4 regions of the Rhizobium sp. G187 genome follow, and region 1 is predicted to be linked to each of the others. Evidence: predicted binding sites of a transcription regulator. Region 1 holds the regulator's gene; each other region holds the start of a gene.
The links. The regulator LexA, encoded in region 1, represses DNA repair genes until DNA is damaged. The targets are predictions, from matches to a motif close to TGTTCNNNNTGTGTTCNG.
Positions count from the first base shown of each region.

Region 2: ACSV9I_RS17345 (YifB family Mg chelatase-like AAA ATPase) is a predicted target of LexA. The motif match lies at 1,890-1,907, and genes of this name have one in related genera.
Region 3: ACSV9I_RS00760 (putative DNA modification/repair radical SAM protein) is a predicted target of LexA. The motif match lies at 1,281-1,298, and genes of this name have one in related genera.
Region 4: ACSV9I_RS17675 (DNA recombination protein RmuC) is a predicted target of LexA. The motif match lies at 1,270-1,287, and genes of this name have one in related genera.

Region 1 covers NZ_JBPUGM010000001.1:742,047-746,684, forward strand. Annotated here, with positions in the region: gene ACSV9I_RS03510 (VOC family protein) at 1-860, opposite strand, end outside; gene ACSV9I_RS03515 (DUF1003 domain-containing protein) at 874-1,425, opposite strand; gene lexA (transcriptional repressor LexA) at 1,604-2,317, shown strand; gene ACSV9I_RS03525 (ComEC/Rec2 family competence protein) at 2,347-4,638, opposite strand, start outside.
Region 2 covers NZ_JBPUGM010000006.1:80,092-84,729, forward strand. Annotated here, with positions in the region: gene ACSV9I_RS17330 (ABC transporter ATP-binding protein) at 1-165, shown strand, start outside; gene ACSV9I_RS17335 (cupin domain-containing protein) at 266-757, shown strand; gene gshB (glutathione synthase) at 853-1,812, shown strand; gene ACSV9I_RS17345 (YifB family Mg chelatase-like AAA ATPase) at 2,000-3,529, shown strand; gene ACSV9I_RS17350 (HWE histidine kinase domain-containing protein) at 3,623-4,638, opposite strand, start outside.
Region 3 covers NZ_JBPUGM010000001.1:152,824-157,461, forward strand. Annotated here, with positions in the region: gene ACSV9I_RS00750 (glycosyltransferase family 4 protein) at 1-442, opposite strand, end outside; gene greA (transcription elongation factor GreA) at 459-935, opposite strand; gene ACSV9I_RS00760 (putative DNA modification/repair radical SAM protein) at 1,304-2,533, shown strand; gene ACSV9I_RS00765 (UdgX family uracil-DNA binding protein) at 2,557-4,008, shown strand; gene ACSV9I_RS00770 (MFS transporter) at 4,030-4,638, opposite strand, start outside.
Region 4 covers NZ_JBPUGM010000006.1:150,547-155,184, forward strand. Annotated here, with positions in the region: gene ACSV9I_RS17675 (DNA recombination protein RmuC) at 14-1,237, opposite strand; gene ACSV9I_RS17680 (methyl-accepting chemotaxis protein) at 1,437-2,945, shown strand; gene def (peptide deformylase) at 3,017-3,529, shown strand; gene fmt (methionyl-tRNA formyltransferase) at 3,590-4,534, shown strand; gene truA (tRNA pseudouridine(38-40) synthase TruA) at 4,534-4,638, shown strand, end outside.

The DNA.
Region 1 (4,638 bases):
TGGCCCTTTTCCGGCGCGACAACAATGCGCGCGCCCTTTCTCTGATAGGTGACGCCATTAGCAGCGAGACAGGCTTCTGTCACGCCGAGATCCCGGCTCGTCATGACAACGGCCGCGCCGATCAAGCCCCTGCCCGCCGTTACCACCGTCTGGCCGTAGTGGGCGACAAAACCTTCGGGCGTCAGCACCTCGACCACCGCATTGCCACTCTGGATCGACAGACCGAAGGAATGGGCCGTGACGTCGCGCTGCGCCAAAACCGTTTCGAACAGATACTGGAAGTCGCTCGGATTATCTTCAACGAGAACCACACGCGCCAAGCCGATTGACGCATTCGGATGGACTGCTAGCAACCCGCGATCCACCGGCAAGACATTCACCCGCTGACAGGCAAAGGCGAAGAAGTCCGGCGCGCGCAGATCGGCGGCGAAGGCGAGACGAAACGTGCCATCCGCAGTTCGCCCGTCGGGAAACCGAAAGGTCCGCGAGAACTGAAGCACCTCACCCGCACTCATGCCCTCTTCGACGAAACGCTTGTGATCCGTTTCGGCACCATCAGACTTGACGACAACGGCCGACAAACCCTCATCACGACGGAACCGAAAGGCAAGATGACGGGCAACGAACACATTGCCGCCTTTTGCCGCGACCTCGCAATCCTCGCGGCTACCGACCGCCAAGGGCTCAAGATAGGTATCGTCGGTGAAGAAGACACAGGCGTTTTCGGTGCCAAAGGGATGGCGCGCATCGCTCGCCACGGTAAAACCGAGCGCGGACAGCCGAGCCCTTGCCTGATCAAGAGATCCAACCGGCAGCACCAGATGGTCGATGGCGCGTGATGCTTGACTATCTTCAATCATGTCCAGCTCCTGCTCAGGATTGCGGAGTGTTGGTGGTCGGATTCGAAAGTGCACTGATGACGTGATGCAATTCGGCGAGCTCGCGCCGTGCCTCGCGCAACTCCGTCAGAACCTGCTCATCGATTTTGTGATGGAGCGCCAGCACCTCGATTTCAGCCTTTAGGTTGATCTCATAATCCTTGGCAGCCATGAAACGATCGCGCTCGGCCTGCCGGTTCTGGCTCATCATAATGATTGGCGCCTGAATGGCAGCCAGCATGGACAAGATGAGATTGAGAAAAATGAAGGGATAAGGATCGAGTGCATTGCTGGCCAGCAGAACGGTGTTGGTAACGGTCCAGCCTGTCAGAAACAGGAAAAAGCCGATGATGAAGGCCCAGGAGCCGCCGATCCGGGCGATCGAGTCGGCCAGTCTCTGACCGGTTGTCGCATCCGCCTGGAATTCCTGACTTGCATCTGTCGATACGACACGACGTTCGAGGGCGCGCGCGAGAACGCGCTTCTCCGAAGATGTAAGATCCGACTCACGCTTGCCGAGCAATGTCCGCTCGATCTCCTTTAGCATCGCCAACCCTTTTCCTCTCGCCGGCGGCATTCAATACACCAATCTCGGTGCAAAAACCCACCTTCCCCCGCCTATCGCATTTTCTGCTGTGATCTTCACGGAAATTTATCCACTTGCGGAACACAAATGGAACATATAGGGTCCGTTCTGGATTTGTTTCATTGATGAGGCATCGGATATGCTGACGCGAAAGCAACAGGAACTGCTTCTTTTCATCCATGAGCGGATGAAAGAATCGGGCGTTCCGCCCTCCTTCGACGAAATGAAGGATGCGCTGGATCTCGCCTCGAAATCAGGCATTCACCGACTGATCACGGCACTTGAAGAACGCGGCTTTATCCGCAGGCTGCCGAATAGGGCGCGAGCCCTCGAAGTTATAAAGTTGCCCGAGGCCTATACGCAGAGCCTGCAGCCACGCCGTGGCTTTTCGCCAAGCGTCATTGAGGGCAGTCTCGGCAAGCCGCCTGCCCCTTCGGTCGTCAAGGCACCGAGTGAAGAGCGCAGCCCATCGGTTACTGTACCAGTCATGGGGCGGATTGCAGCGGGCGTTCCGATTTCAGCCATTCAGAACAACACCCATGACATCTCAGTGCCCCATGAAATGATCGGCTCGGGCGAGCACTACGCTCTCGAGGTCAAAGGCGACTCGATGATCGATGCCGGCATTCTCGACGGTGATACGGTCATCATTCGAAATGCGTCCAATGCAAATCCCGGCGACATTGTCGTCGCCCTGGTTGATGACGAAGAAGCAACATTGAAGCGCTTCCGCCGTCGGGGTGCCTCTATTGCGCTTGAAGCCGCGAACCCAGCCTATGAAACCCGAATCTTCGGCCCAGACAGGGTGAAGATTCAGGGCAAGCTGGTTGGGCTGATCCGCCGCTATCACTGAGGACAGCCTCTTATGGTCGGCTTCGGTGCTCATCGTATGCCGGCCATGGTCGCACTATCATGCTTGTCTGCGCTCTCACCTGTACGCCAGTCGTAGAGGCGATGTGCAGTCCAGGGGCGCGGCAGGCCGTCGAAGGCCGCGCGCACTTGGATCGAACTTTTCTTTCCGCGTCCCGGTGCGATTTCTATTTCTAGCGCGCCACTCATGCGCAGGGTGCTCTCCGTGAAGAGGATAGTGCCGGACCGGCATTGGGACATACGACTTCGCGAGGCTAGGATAACGATGTCGGCGGTGTCGCACGCTGCGCCGAGGAGATCCGGCCGATCGAGGGTCATGAGTGTCCGGGTGCTAAACTTTGCCACGCAGGCGCCTTTCAGGCAGGTGAATGCCTTCGGCGTCGCCTTGCGCACCAGTTCCGTAAAGATCTTCGCTGCCTCTCTTTGATCGGTATCGCTCAATTCTTGCCGTGGCGGACCTTGTCGTGAAGAATCTTTGACGTCCCCGCTTTGCACGGTATCCGGGCTCCAAGCCGCTCGCTCAGGCAACGGCGGAACGTCTGCCTCGATCGGGACGGCCACTGTGTCAACGTCGAGAACCGGGCGCCATTGATCGAAGAGGAAAGCTGGCGGCTTCTTTTTATTGGTGGCGAGGATGCCGCGGTCCGTATCGACAAAGAAGGCGACGAGGCGGCCGTCTTCGCTGACAAAAAGATTGGAAGGCTTTTCAAGGGGCGCCAACCACGCCAGAGCCGCCGTCACGATGAACAGGCATGCGCCGACGAGGCGGAGCCGCGTGCGCAGCAAGGTCAAGAGCAGCAGGCCAAGAACGGTTCCGGCAATAAACCAGGCCGGCTGGCGCGGGAAGACATAACCATCGCCCCAGGCAGCGACGGTGTGCGCCACGACCATAACAAGATCCAGCCCCGCCCCCATCACCCAAAGAAAAGGTGCATCGAGGCCAAATGGCATCAGCAGCATGGCGACGAAACCGGCCGGCATCACCACAACCGAAATCAGGGGCATGGCGGCAAGATTGGCCTCAAGTCCATGGGTCGAGAGACGATGAAAATGCGAAATTGAGAAAATGGCGGTGGCCATGCCACCGATCAGGGATGTCGCAAGTGTACCGCCCGCAAACTTTCCGGCAGCCGCCACGAATCGCGCCGGCAAAGATCTGCCCCTGGGCAGGAGCGGCGGCGGCTTTGCCGTCCATCCGGCGTAACCGGCGATCAGGGCTGCAGTCGCAGCAAAAGACATCTGGAAACTTGGCCCCATCACCGATGACGGCTGAACAACCAACATCCCGATGGCCGCCAGTGCGAAATTGCGTAGGCTGATCGCTGGTCGATCGAGGAGGACGGCTGTCAGCATGATGGCCGTCATCAGATAGGCTCTCAGGGCCGAGATCTGATAACCGGAGATCAACACATAGCCCGTCGTTGCGACAAGGGCGCCGCCAGCCGCCAGTTTCTTGATTGGAACCCGTTGGGCTATGACCGGCAAAAGGCTGAGGGTGGCGCGAAGCCCTACGAAGAAAATGCCCGCGGCGAGCGCCATGTTCAGTCCGGAAATCGCCGTGATATGGGCAAGTCCGGACACCCGTAGCGCCTCGGTCGCCTCGGGTGACATGGAACGGCGCTCGCCCGTGATGATGGAGGCAGCAAAAGCGCCGGTATCGCCCGGCAGGACATCACGGATTCGGCTGGAGATCCGATCACGGAAGGAAAAGAGCGCCTTGTCGAATCGTTGTAACCACCCGTTGCGAGCCTCGGGATCAAGACCCGCCGATGCTGGCGGTCCGAGAAAGAAGCCGACCGCACCAATGCCTGCGTAGTAGCTCTGGAAGGCAAAGTCATTCATGCCCGGCAAAGCAGGCCCCGAAGGCGGCGATAGCCGCACGCGTCCAGTGATGACAGCGCCGATGGCCACCGGCTCATGCCGGCTGCGGGCCAGCAGCGACACGCGCTCTGGCCGGCGGCGAATTGTCGGCTCGGCCGTTGCCGTCAGTCGGACGACATAGCGCCATTCAGCGCCGGATCCCGCCTCCCGCCGCTCGACGATACCTGTTGCAATCGTCACCACCGGTTGATCGAGGATCGTGGTGCCAGCACGATGGGTCTCCCAGCCTGCGAGCAGCATGCCGGCCGCCATCAGGGCAAGGGACAAGAACATGGCCCTATGCAGTTCCGATGCCCGCCGGACGATCGCTCCGCAAAGGCACACAGCCAGCAGCGCTGAAAGCATTACGGTTGACGGCGGCGCGGGTGCCAGGAACCAGATTACCGCCCCAAGGCCCAGCCAGACTGGAACGAAGAGAAAGAG
Region 2 (4,638 bases), on a different contig from region 1:
GTCTCCTCTTCTGCAAGCTTGGGTGATCGCCTCATCCTGTCGATCGCGCCGGAGCGGCTGCACTTCTTCTCGACGCGCGATGGGAAACGCCTGGTGCCTCAGACGCTTGCTTTAGCGGCAGAGCCCCAGGCGCAGGGCATGTCTTCTGAGCCTGTTCTTGCCTGAATATCAGGGCGGCGGATTGTTTCAATTTTAACAATCCGCCAAACGCCGTTTTAGGGGCTCGCTGTTAGTTTCCCTCCGTGGTTTGCCGAGGGGATATCTTATGCCGTTCAAACTTCTGATGGCCGGTATGGCCGCTGTGCTGTTGGCTCAGCCGAAACGCCAGGCCGAAGTCGATGCGCCGATGATTGCTGCCAATGGCAACAATCTTGCCTTTCGTGCAGCGCCCATTAATCCGGATTGGATCATCCGCGGTACGCCGCTCGCCCGGGTCGGGGAGCATTCGACCAGCGGTGACGAGGCAAGCTCCACGGCTGTGTGGGACTGTACTGCGGGTGAGTTCCGCTGGTATTTCGGTTGGGACGAGACAGTGGTCATTCAGGACGGCGAGGTGAATGTTACCGACGCAGATGGCAATCAGCGCCTGCTGCGCGCCGGCGATATCGCCTACTTCCGCGCCGGCACCTGGTCCACCTGGCGCATCGAGACCTATGTGCGCAAGGTTGCATTCCTGCGCAAGCCATTCCCAGGCCCCCTCGCAAGCCTCTATCGCCTGCGCAATGCCATGCGGGGCGGAGCACAAAAGGCACTCTGAGGCGCGATCTTCCTTCAGCAAAATTCAAGGGCCGTGCCGTTGCGTTCGGCACAGCCAGCGCCTAAATCTGCCATGCTTTCAACGGGGATGAAGACATGGCTGAGATCAGGAACGTCGCGGTCCAGATGGACCACGTATCGACGATCAATATTGCGGGCGACAGCACCTTTGCCATGAGTCTGGAGGCTCAGGCCCGCGGCTACAAGCTCTTCCATTACACCCCCGATCGCCTTTCCATGCGCGACGGCAAGATCTTTGCGACGGTCGAGCCGATGCAGCTGCGCGACGTCAAAGGCGACCATTTCACGCTGGGCGCGCCCGAGCGGGTTGATCTGTCGACCATGGACGTCGTGCTGCTGCGCCAGGACCCGCCCTTCGACATGGCCTACATCACGGCCACGCACCTTCTCGAACGCATCCATCCGAAGACGCTGGTCGTCAACGATCCGGCCTGGGTGCGCAACTCGCCGGAAAAGATCTTCGTCACCGAATTCGCCGATTTGATGCCGCCGACACTGATCACGAGAGACGCAGCGGAGATCGCCCGCTTCCGGGAAGAGCAGGGCGATATCATTCTGAAGCCGCTTTACGGCAATGGCGGCGCCGGCGTCTTCCACTCCACCCGTGATGACCGCAACTTCTCCTCGCTGATGGAGATGTTCAACCAGATGTTCCGCGAGCCCTTTATCGCTCAAGGCTACCTTCCGGCCGTGCGCAAGGGTGACAAACGCATCATCCTGGTCGATGGCGAGCCTGTTGGCGCGATCAATCGCGTTCCGGCTGAACACGATGCGCGCTCCAACATGCATGCCGGCGGTCGGCCAGAGCCGACGGAACTGACGGCGCGCGAGCGCGAGATCTGCGCACGGATCGGACCCGCCCTCCGCGAACGCGGCTTCCTGCTCGTCGGCATCGATGTCATCGGTGACTACATGACCGAGATCAACGTCACGTCGCCGACCGGCATTCGCGAGGTCAAGAAGTTCGGTGGCGCTGATATTGCGGCCCTCCTCTGGGATGCCATCGAACGCAAGCGCCAGACAACTGCGTCATAAGCAGGTCGGATACATAGTTCTCGGGACGTTCCGTCTCTGCAACCGCGCGCAACTCGATGCATCCTCATAGGTGTATGTGTTCCGCAAATGTTCTTGCCAAGCGCCTCGCGTCATGCAAGATTGTGTCCGTCGATACACGCAATATGAAGTTGTGCTGGTCGATGGGTATCTAGTCGGTGGGCGGGCAATGGTGGCGCGTGTCAGTACGGTAGCATTCCAGGGCATTGAGGGCGTGCCCGTTGAAGTTCAGGTTATGGTGGCGCCGGGAAAGACCGGCATGCAGATCGTCGGCCTGCCGGATAAGGCGGTGGCCGAAAGCCGTGAACGGGTGCAGGCAGCGCTTCATGCCTCCGGCCTCGCCCTGCCGCCGAAGAGGGTGACAGTCAACCTGGCGCCTGCCGATCTGCCGAAGGAAGGCTCCCACTTCGATCTGCCGATTGCGCTTGGGTTGATGGCGGCCCTCGGGGCAATTCCCGGCGATGCCCTCGCGGGCTACCTGGTCATCGGCGAACTCAATCTGGACGGAACCATTGCGGCTATTACCGGCGCACTTCCGGCCGCCATCACCGCCAATGCGCTGGGCAAGGGACTGATTTGCCCTGGCGATAGTGGCTCGGAGGCGGCCTGGGCAGGTCCGGACGTCGATATTCTCGCTCCGCGCAGCCTGATTGCGCTCGCCAATCATTTTCGTGGTCACCAGGTACTGACGCGGCCGGAGCCGTCTGTTCGCGCGCTGGCCGCTAATCTTCCGGATTTGGCCGACATCAAGGGGCAGGAGAGCGCCAAGCGGGCGCTGGAAGTTGCCGCCGCCGGTGGCCACAATCTGCTGATGGTGGGACCACCTGGCTCGGGAAAGTCGATGCTCGCTGCGCGGCTGCCCTCGATCCTGCCGCCTCTATCGGCCGCCGAACTGCTGGAAGTCTCCATGGTGCATTCGATCGCCGGACAGTTATCCGGTGGCAAGCTTTCGGACCGCAGGCCTTTTCGCACGCCGCATCACTCCGCCACCATGGCGGCGCTTGTTGGTGGAGGCCTGAGAGCCCGGCCGGGTGAGGCCTCACTTGCCCATCACGGCATTCTTTTCCTGGATGAACTACCGGAATTCATGCCGCCTGTGCTCGATGCCTTGCGCCAGCCGCTGGAGACTGGCGAGTGTATCATCGCACGCGCCAATCATCGTGTGTCCTACCCATCCAATTTCCAGCTGATCGCCGCGATGAACCCATGCCGTTGCGGCATGGCGGGCGAACCCGGACACGTCTGTGCGCGCGGTCTGCGTTGCCAGACAGAATATCAGGGCCGTATTTCCGGGCCACTGATGGACCGCATCGATATCCGCATCGACGTGCCGGCTGTGACGGCCACGGACCTGATCCGCCCGAGCGTGGCGGAATCGAGCGCGTCCGTGGCAAAGAGAGTGGCAGAGGCTCGCGACCGGCAGAGAGACCGCTTCGCCCGTCTCGGACTTCCATTTTCCACCAATGCCCGCTGCTCGACATCCTTGATCGAGACGCTCGCCGAGCCCGATGCCGCAGGGCTTCAACTGTTACGCGATGCGGCGGAGAAATTCCGCTTTTCGGCACGGGGATATCATCGCGTGTTAAAAGTGGCGCGCACGCTTGCGGACCTGGACGGGAGTGAAACGCTCGGCCGCATTCATCTCGCTGAGGCAATTTCCTATCGGATCGCTTCGGAGCGCCTTGCAGCCGCCGCCTGAGAATGCCGCAACTCGGCTCATAAAAACTGGGATAGGGGGCTCTTCAGGGTTTCATAACTGACACGCCAGTCTCGCAATGTCAGCATAGCGGAGTCACATGCGATCGCCGGAGATTTCTTCCGGGCGCAGAGTGTCAAGAGGCAGTGACAGTTTAACCAGCGCACCGCTCGGCGGAAGCGCGACCTCTGCCTTTCCTTTTACGCCGCTAATGACGCGTTGCATGAGGATCGACCCAAAGCCGCCGCCGCCCGGTTTGGGAGTTTGCGGCTCCGGTCCGCCGGTTTCCCGCCATTCGATCACAAGCGCCGCAGGTTCTTCCTCTGACGCCTCCGTCAGATGCCACGCAAGACGGATATGTCCGCTATTGACACTGAGCGCACCATACTTTGCTGCATTGGTTCCAAGCTCATGCAGGATGAGGCTTAAGACGACCACCGTCTGGCCACCGATTGGAATGCGTGGGCCAGAGGCAGTAAGGCGTGAGGTACCGACAACGGCGAAGGGTTCGAGCGCCTGGAAGATGACACTCTGCAGCGAGGCGTCCTCGCCGTCGCGCAAGCCGCGCAAAAGGAGATTGGAGCGGCCGAGCGCATTGAGCCGTTCGCGAAGGCGGGCGGCCAGTTCGTCGGCGCTGGACGCATTTTTGAGCGATAGACTGATGATCGCATTGATCGTCGCGAAAATGTTCTTGAGGCGATGGTCGAGTTCCTGCGCCATAACGTCTTGCCGGTCGGCCAGTCTCTGGATTTCTTGGCGTGTGGTGAACTCCGAGCGGTAGGCCTGCATGACGAGATGGATCAACGTCAGGTCGGTGATGACGACAAACAGGTAAAGACCCATGGCGAGCAGCGTGCCACCAGAGAAATCAAATTGGCCCGGACTTATGAAAAAATACCAGGATGCAAGCCCGGAGAGTGTAGCGACAAGCAGGCCCTGCCGGACACCAAAGACGAAGCCGCACAGGATGACCGCTGGAAAAAATGTCAGAAAGGGAAAACCGGCAGGCAAGACCGGATCGAACCATGCCCGGACTGCAAGTGCGATGACGAACACCGTCACACTTGCAACATAGGTCGCAACTTCGGCGCGCAGTGACAAGCGATCTTCAA
Region 3 (4,638 bases), 590 kb from region 1:
CGTGCATGACCACGGTGTTGGGCACTTCGAGATATTGTGCGGTCTTGGCGCTCGTTGCGATTACGGCGTCCATCTGGCGGATCAGGAATTTCGTCCAGCCACTGTGTTTTCGCTGCGAGGCCGAGGTGAAAACGAGCCGCAAAGGCATGCGCAGGAGGTCGCGCATCAGAATGCCGGGGAGCATTTCGATGTTGCGGCGGGCATGCCATATGCGGTGATCTGCTCCCTCGGGGCGCCGCCAGAGTTTCCAGAGGTCGCGAAAGCGCAGATGGGGCAGGTGCGACGGCAATCCAGGCCCGAGCACGGCCACTTTCTGGCCGAGACGATTTTGCACCGGAACGAGTTGGATAATCGTCGATGTGACGCCGGACAGACGTTGCTTGAAGTTTGGGGCGATAACGTGGATCCCGGCGGGATCCACGTAGGTCTTCGTCTTGGGCATCAGCTGGATTGGCCTCTCAGCCCCACTTCACCGCAAGGATCTCGTAGGCCTTGGAGCCGCCCGGCGCCACGACTTCGATATTGTCGCCAACTTCCTTGCCAATCAGCGCACGTGCGATCGGGGAGGAAATCGAGATCCTGCCTTCCTTCACATCAGCTTCCTGGTCGCCGACGATCTGGTAGGTCTTCTCTTCTTCGGTGTCTTCGTCGATCAGCTTGACGGTGGCGCCGAACTTGATCTTGGAGCCTGACATCTTGGCAAGGTCGATGACCTCCGCACGGGCAATCAGGTCTTCGAGTTCGCCAACGCGACCCTCGTTATGGCTCTGTGCTTCCTTGGCCGCATGATATTCGGCATTTTCGGAAAGGTCGCCATGGGCGCGCGCTTCCGCAATCGCCTCGATGATGCGTGGACGCTCCTCCTGCTGGCGCCAGCGCAGCTCTTCGCTGAGCTTGACGAAGCCGTTCTGCGTCATCGGAACCTTGTCTACCATTTCCTCTTCCTTCGTCTTCATGGCCGCCTGCGCGAGCACAAAAGAAAACAGGTTCCGAAGCATGGCTACGGAACCTTGTCACAAATCATGTTGGACAGACTATAGCAGAATGCGTTCTTATATTTCCAGAGTTTTCGAGTGGAGCAGTCGGTGCCAGGTGACGCGCGCCAAGAAAGCATTCAAGCCTTTGTTTAACAATCATTTCCTCTCAATCTGATGTTTCAGCGGCGGGATGGGTCTGCACGCTGCGGCGCGCGTTGGCTGTTTGCCTCGACAACTTTTTCGGCTCACCAGCCTGGGCGGTCAACGTCTTCACGGGTCGATACGCGACTTGACGTCCGTGCTCGGAACATATAGAGAACGAAGTCATGAAGAAATCGCTGAAAGAACGCTTGGCCATCCTGTCGGATGCCGCCAAATACGATGCTTCGTGTGCATCGAGTGGAACCACGCGGCGCGATTCGGCTGCGTCCGGAGGCTTGGGGTCAACCGAAGGGTCGGGCATCTGCCATGCCTATGCGCCGGATGGTCGGTGCATTTCGCTCCTGAAGATCCTGCTGACCAATTTCTGCATCTATGATTGCGCTTACTGCATCAATCGCTCGTCGAGCAATGTGGAGCGGGCGCGCTTCACGCCTGACGAGGTCGTCTGGCTGACGATCGAGTTTTACAGGCGCAATTACATCGAGGGCCTCTTTCTCTCCTCCGGTATCATCCGGTCTTCGGACGATACCATGGCGGAAATGGTCAAGGTCGCCAGGGATCTGAGGACAAAGCATGATTTCCGCGGTTATATCCACCTAAAGACAATCCCCGAGGCCTCGGCCCATCTGGTCGAGGAGGCGGGGCTTTATGCGGATCGCCTGTCGATCAATATCGAGCTTCCGACCGATCATGGACTGGAGCGCTATGCACCGGAAAAGCGGCCGGTCAACATTCGGCGCTCTATGGGCGATCTCAGGCTGAAGATCGAAGAGGCGCGCGAACCGACCTTGACCGGGCGGCGCAAGACGTTTGTGCCGGGTGGCCAGAGTACCCAGATGATCGTCGGCGCTGATGGCGCGAGTGATGCGACCATCATCGGATCGAGCGCCCGGCTTTACAGCAGCTACGGCCTGAAGCGTGTCTACTATTCGGCTTTCAGTCCGATCCCCGACAGTTCGCGCAACCTGCCGCTGATCAAGCCGCCGTTGATGCGGGAGCACCGGCTCTATCAGGCAGACTGGCTCTACCGCTTCTATGGCTTCTCCGTCGACGAAATTGCCTCGATCGGGGAGGGCGGGATGCTCGATCTGGACCTCGATCCAAAGCTCGCCTGGGCGCTCGCCAATCGCGACCGCTTTCCCGTCGATGTCAACAAGGCTGATCGGGAAACCTTGCTGCGGGTGCCGGGTCTGGGCACCAAGACGGTCAACAGGCTCGTCTCTGCGCGTCGGCACAGGCGTGTGCGGCTGGAGGATCTGACACGCCTCGGCGTTTCGCTGAAAAAGGTGCGATCCTTCATTGTGGCGGAGGGCTGGTCACCCAATCAGAGCCTGGATCGGTCGGATCTGAGGGCGGCCTTTGCGCCGGCGCCGGAACAGCTGTCGTTGTTGTAGCAATGACGGTCGTGAGGGCTTGAATGCGGTCGGTGGGACTGGAAGGCAAGGGGGATCTTGGCGAGTGGCGCGATGCTGCCCGGCAGTTGCTGGCGGAGCATGTCGATCCGCAGGATGTTCGTTTCCACACGGATGGCGACATTGCCGATCTTTTCGGCGCTATGCCCGGCGGCCGGGCCGGGGACGTCGCTGCGACTGCCTCCTCGGTGCCCAAGGCATTTATCGATGCGGCGGGTGCGGCGATCTGTCATTCCGATCCGGAGCGCTTCTCCTTGCTCTACCGCATTCTCTGGCGGCTGCAGCGGGAGCGCGACCTGCTCCAGGATGCGTCTGATCCGGATGTCGTGCATCTTGTCCGGCTTATCAAAAACGTCCGGCGCGATAGCCACAAGATGAAAGCCTTCGTTCGATTTCGTGAAGTGGAAGGCGTGCAGGTCGGTCGTCGGCGGTTCGTCGCCTGGTTCGAGCCGGAGCACTTCATCGTTTGTCGGACGGCCGGATTTTTCCAGCGACGTTTCACCGACATGGACTGGCTGATTGCAACGCCCAAGGGCAAGGCTGCCTGGAATGGCCAGGAATTGAAGACCTCGGTAGAACCTGCCATCCGGCCGGAGGCGAACGACGACACAGATGAGCTGTGGCGGACCTATTTCGCCAACATCTTCAATCCGGCGCGTTTGAAGATACGGGCGATGCAGTCCGAGATGCCGAAGAAATACTGGAAGAATATGCCGGAAGCCTCGCTAATCCCGGATCTCATCGCTGGTGCCGAGCGTCGGGTGGCGGAGATGGCGGCGCGGGAGGCCAGCCAGCCGCAAGCATTCCACGAACGGCTACAGGCTGCCTGGCGCGGGAAAGACGAGGAGGAGCGCGATGGTCCTGGTGATCCGTGGCTGAAGCTGAAGCGCGATGCCGCTGCCTGCACCTTGTGCCCGCTGCATGGCCAAGCAACACAGACCGTCTTCGGCGAGGGGCCGATTGGCGCCGAGGTCATGTTTGTCGGCGAACAGCCTGGAGATCGCGAGGATCTGGCAGGGCGGCCATTTGTCGGGCCGGCGGGCACTGTCTTCGACGAGGCGCTGGCCTTGGCCGGTATCGAACGTGACAGCAGTTACGTCACCAATGCGGTCAAGCATTTCAAATACGAGATGCGTGGCAAGCGGCGCATCCATCAGAAACCTGATGTTGGCGAGATCGAGCATTGTCGCTGGTGGCTGAGCAAGGAACTGGATCTGGTGCGGCCGCGGATTGTTGTGGCGCTCGGTGCCAGTGCCTATTTCGCACTCACCGGGGAGCGCAGAAGCGTCGAGGACGTGCGCGGATATCCCATGCCGATGGCGGGTGGCCGCGTGCTCTTCGTCAGCGTGCATCCGGCTTATCTGTTGCGGCTGCCTGACGACGCGAAGAGGCAGCGCGAGATCGCGCGTTTTCGCGAAGATATGGTTTCGGTAGAACGGCTTAGGCAAGTTTCCTGAGAAGTTGATTCTTCGCCCGCTTCAATGTGGCTGGAGGGCCGTGTCGTCGATATGAGCGCGCGAATAAACGCGTCTGGCGATCGCAGCGAGCGCGAGCAAGGTGATGGCTGCGAGGGCGCAGGAGAGCGCAAAGCCGAGTGCGTAGCCTTGCCTGGCTTCAATCAACCAGGGTGGCAGATTGCCGTCGAGTGTGCCGGCCAGTTCGACGGCACTGGCAAGAGACGTGGACACGGCGAGAGCAGACTTGCTGTCGAGGCCAGAGAGATCGGCGCCAGACATGGCCACGCGATAGACGAGGGTGCCAAGACTGCCGAGAATAGCGACACCGAGCGCACCGCCGAATTCGGCGCTGGTCTCGGAGATCGCCGAGGCAGAGCCTGCGCGCTCCGGGGGCGCCGTTCCGACGATAAGGCCTGTGGTGGTAAGGATCACCGGCACAAAGCCGATGCCAATCATTACGCTGGAGATGAGCACGCCGATAAGGCTCATCTGATAAGCCGCAACCGCCATGCATGCGGCGCCGAAGGCGTTGACGATAAGGCCGAGCAGGACAGTGCGGACAGGTCCTAGATGATTGGTGACCCTGTAAGCCTGAAAGGACATGACGGTGAAGACGAGCGATGAGGGCAC
Region 4 (4,638 bases), on a different contig from region 1:
TTGGACCAGCCCCTCAGTCTTCGTCAACAACCCTGAGCTTGAGCAGGCCGCTCCGGCTCTCGACGGCCTGCGCTTGAGGCTCCTCTCCCGGCGGCAAGGCACCTGCGGTCTGGAACTCCATCGCTTCGATTTTTGCACCCCTTTTGGCGATCTTGTCGGACGAGGTGATGATTTGCTCGACATCTTTTTGAGCGGCGAGGAAATGGCTTTGCAGTTTGCGTGTCCGGTCGTCCAGACGTCCAAGATCTTCCATCAGGCGCACCACCTCGCCCTGGATCAGGTGCGCCTGTTCACGCATCCGCTGATCCTTGAGAACGGCCTGGATGACCTGGATAGACAGCATCAGGAGGGACGGGGAAACGATCACTACGCGCTGCCTGTGGGCTTTTTGCACGATACCCTCGAAGTTCTCGTGGATTTCGGCAAAGATCGATTCCGATGGCACGAAGAGAAACGCCATCTCCTGGGTCTCGCCGGCGAGCAGGTATTTTTCGGAAATGTCCCGGATATGGACTTCCATGTCGCGGCGGAATTGCTGGGCGGCGGCTTTCTTCTGGTCCGGATTCTCGGTTTCGCGGATCGTATTCCATGCCTCCAGAGGAAACTTGGCATCGACGACCAGTGGCGGCGAGTTGTTTGGCATGCGGATTGTGCAGTCTGGCCGTGAACCGTTCGAAAGGGTCGACTGGAACTCGTACGCTCCCATCGGCAGACCGTCGGCCACGATTGTCTCCATGCGTGACTGGCCAAAGGCGCCCCGGGTCTGCTTGTTGGAGAGGATCGCCTGCAAACCGACAACATCCTTGGCGAGAGATTGGATGTTGTTCTGAGCAGCGTCGATCACCGCGAGCCGTTCTTGCAACGTCCGAAGGTTGTCATGCGTCGATTTTGTCTGCTCGGTGATCGTCGTACCGAGCCGATGCGTCATGCCGTCGAGCCTCTGGCTGATCGACTGGTTCAGCTCCGCCTGCCGGCTACCGAACACTTCGGCCATAGTCGCCAGGCGCCCCTGCATCTCGGCCTGGGCTTTCAGAAGTTCGGCCAACCGCATCTCCGCAGCCTCGTCACGCCGCAGGGCCTGCTCCATCATGTCTGCCCGCTGCCGCGATGCGCGGTGTGCGCCAATCAACGCGAGAAGAATTGGGATCAGTACCACGGCTGCCGCAAGCGACATGAGCAGCACGGGTGAAAGGGTGACTGAGCCGATGGTCACCGCCGGAATGTCCTGGATGTTCATGCGACGATAATAGCTGATTCGGTCGCTGCCTACAGATCAAAGAGTGAACATCCCCGATCGAAAAAACACCTCCTCGAATCTGACGGTGAGCGGACAGCCGTCACGAAGTTGGTCAACGAGGCATTCCGTTTAGTTCCTGTTCAGAAATAAGTGAGAGATTTGTTTAACCTTAACTTTGTGAACGAATCGCGTTGTGTCCATGACCCCGAAGCCAAACCAAGATCTTGCCGAACGCCTGGACTTCCTGGAAATTGATCAGTCTACGCGCAATACACTGAGTGAATTGCGGCCCACCATTCGGGATGTGATCGGCGGCGCGCTTGACAAGTTGTATGCCAAGATCTCAAGAACCCCACGCATTGTCGGACACTTCCGCGACAAGGGGCACATGAACGGTGCGAAATCGGCGCAGGTCGGCCACTGGGACAATGTTGCGAGCGGCAATTTCGACGAGAACTACGTGCGTGGCGTGACCGCAGTCGGCAAGGCCCATGCACGGATTGGCCTGGAACCACGCTGGTATATCGGCGGCTATTCCATGCTGGTCAGTGAACTTCTGGCTGGCGTTCTCGTCAAACACTGGCCATTCCCCTTCGGCAAGCAACATGCGGCAAACCTTGCAGATAAGCAGCGGGCTATCGTAAAGGCCGCAATGCTCGACATGGACTATGCGATTTCCGTTTATCTCGACGAACTCGAGCAGCGCCGCAGGGCGCTGGAAGAAGAACGCGCGCGCGTCGAGGCCGATCAGGCGATCGCAATGGAGCATCTGCGTAAGGGCCTGGAAGCTTTGGCCCAAGGCGACTTCGAGGCGAGAATGACAACGGATCTGCCGGAAAACTTCCGCCAGATGGCTGACTTCTACAACGAGACCGTGGATCGTCTGAACGTGTCGTTCGCGGCGGTTCGCCGTGCTTCGGAAGGCATTCTTACTGGCACCGATACGATCGCCCGCGTCTCTGGCGAGCTGGCTGGACGCACTGCACGTCAGTCCAGCGGCGTGCAGGAAAGCTCAACCGCCTTGCAGCAGCTTTCGGTCAGCGTTGGCCAGACAGCCTCGAATGCCGAACGGGCTTCGCTTGCCGTCCGCGAGACACAGCAGCAAGCCAAGTCTTCCGGCGATGTGGTGTCCCGTGCCGTATCCGCCATGGGGGCAATCGAGAAGTCGTCGACCGAGGTCTTCAAGATCATTGGCGTCATCGACGAGATCGCCTTCCAGACCAATCTGCTGGCGCTCAACGCAGGTGTCGAAGCCGCCCGAGCTGGTGATGCCGGCAAGGGATTTGCTGTCGTTGCACAAGAGGTTCGCCAGCTTGCCCAACGCAGCGCTGACGCTGCGAAGGAAATCAAGCAACTCATCTCGCAGAGTTCTGACCAGGTGAAGGAAGGCGTCGGCCTTGTCACTGGTACCGGTGAAGCCCTGACCGACATCATCGCCCGCATCGATGCGATTGATACCTTCGTGTCGGATATAGCGACTGCTGCCCGTGACCAGGCGCTCGGCCTGAGCGAGGTCAACAAGGCAACCCGCGATATCGACGTTCTTACCCATGAAAACAGTGATATGGTTGACCGGACATCCGAAGAGACACGCCACTTGCGCTCCGAAGTCGCAGGGCTTGTCGAACTGCTCAGCCACATCAAGACACGCGTGGATGGCGACGTTGCAGGCACACCGACGCATGGCGGGCGACGCAGGGCCGCCTGATCGACGTTTGCGGGCGGAAATCGGCGCGTTTTTCGATTTCCTCCGTATCGAACATGCGCTAAGGGAGCGGCATGACCATCAAGCCTCTCATCATTTTGCCCGATCCGCTTCTGCGACAGGTCTCTGCGCCGATCGAGCGTGTCGATTCCGAACTCAACCAGCTCGTCGATGACATGCTGGAGACGATGTATGACGCACCCGGCATCGGCCTTGCGGCCATCCAGGTCGGTGTGCCGCGTCGTCTTCTGGTGATCGATGTTGCCAAGGAGGGCGAGGAGCGGCAGCCTCTCGTCTTCATCAACCCCGAAATCGTTACCAGCTCTGAGGAGCGTTCGGTCTATGAAGAGGGTTGCCTGTCGATCCCGGACTATTATGCCGAAGTCGAGCGCCCGGCAGCTGTCACGGTGAAGTCCATCGACCGAAGCGGCAAGGAGCAGACGGTGGAAGCCGACGGTTTGCTGGCAACCTGCCTGCAGCACGAGATCGACCATCTCAACGGTGTCCTCTTTATCGATCATATCTCCCGTCTCAAACGCGAGATGGTGATCAAGCGGTTCACCAAGGCCGCTCGCTCGAAGATCTGAGCGGTTTGGACATGTCGGGTTCGCCAATGCGTTCCCACAAGGCTTGAAGGCGAGACGAGAATGGCACTCCGCATCATCTTCATGGGCACGCCGGATTTCTCCGTAGCCACGCTCAGGGCGCTGCATGCAGCCGGCCATCAGATTGTCATGGCCTATACCCAGCCGCCCCGTCCGGGTGGCCGACGTGGGCTGGACCTGCAGAAATCGCCCGTGCATCAGGCGGCCGAAAGCCTGGGCATCGAGGTCCGGCACCCCGTTAATTTCCGCGATAGGGCCGACGTGGACGCCTTCGTAGCGCTGGGTGCTGATGTGGCCGTCGTCGTCGCCTATGGCTTGCTCCTGCCCCAGTCAATCCTCGATGGCACACGTCTCGGCGCCTATAACGGTCACGCCTCGCTCCTGCCGCGCTGGCGCGGTGCCGCCCCCATACAGCGGGCAATCATGGCCGGAGATGCAGAGACTGGCATGATGGTCATGAAGATGGACAAGGGGCTGGATACAGGCCCCGTCGCCTTGACCCGCAAATTGACAATCGCGCCGGACATGACCGCTGGCGAACTGCATGACGCGCTGAGCCTTATCGGCGCCGAGGCTATGGTCGAGGCGATCGGGCTTTTGGAAGAGGGCAGGTTGGATACGGTTTCGCAGCCGGATGACGGCGTGCTCTACGCTGCCAAGATCGACAAGGCGGAGACCCGCGTCGATTTCAGCCGGCCGGCGACAGACGTTCACAATCACATCCGCGGGCTTTCGCCGTTCCCCGGTGCCTGGACCGAAATTGAAGTCAATGGCAAGCCGGAACGGGTGAAGCTGCTTGGCTCCCATCTCGAGCAGGCCGACGGCGCGTTAGGTGCACCCGGTACGGTACTGGACGACCGCTTGACGATCGCTTGCGGAACCGGATCTGTCAGTCTTGTGCGCCTGCAGAAGGCGGGCGGCAGGCCGCTGCCGGGTGAAGACTTCCTGCGCGGAACGCCTGTGGCCAAGGGGACGGTGATCGCCTGATGCCCCGTTTCCGGATGACCGTGGAATATGACGGCTCCGCCTATGTCGGCTGGCAGAGGCAGGAAAACGGCCATTCGATTCAGGCGGCTCTCGAAAAGGCAATC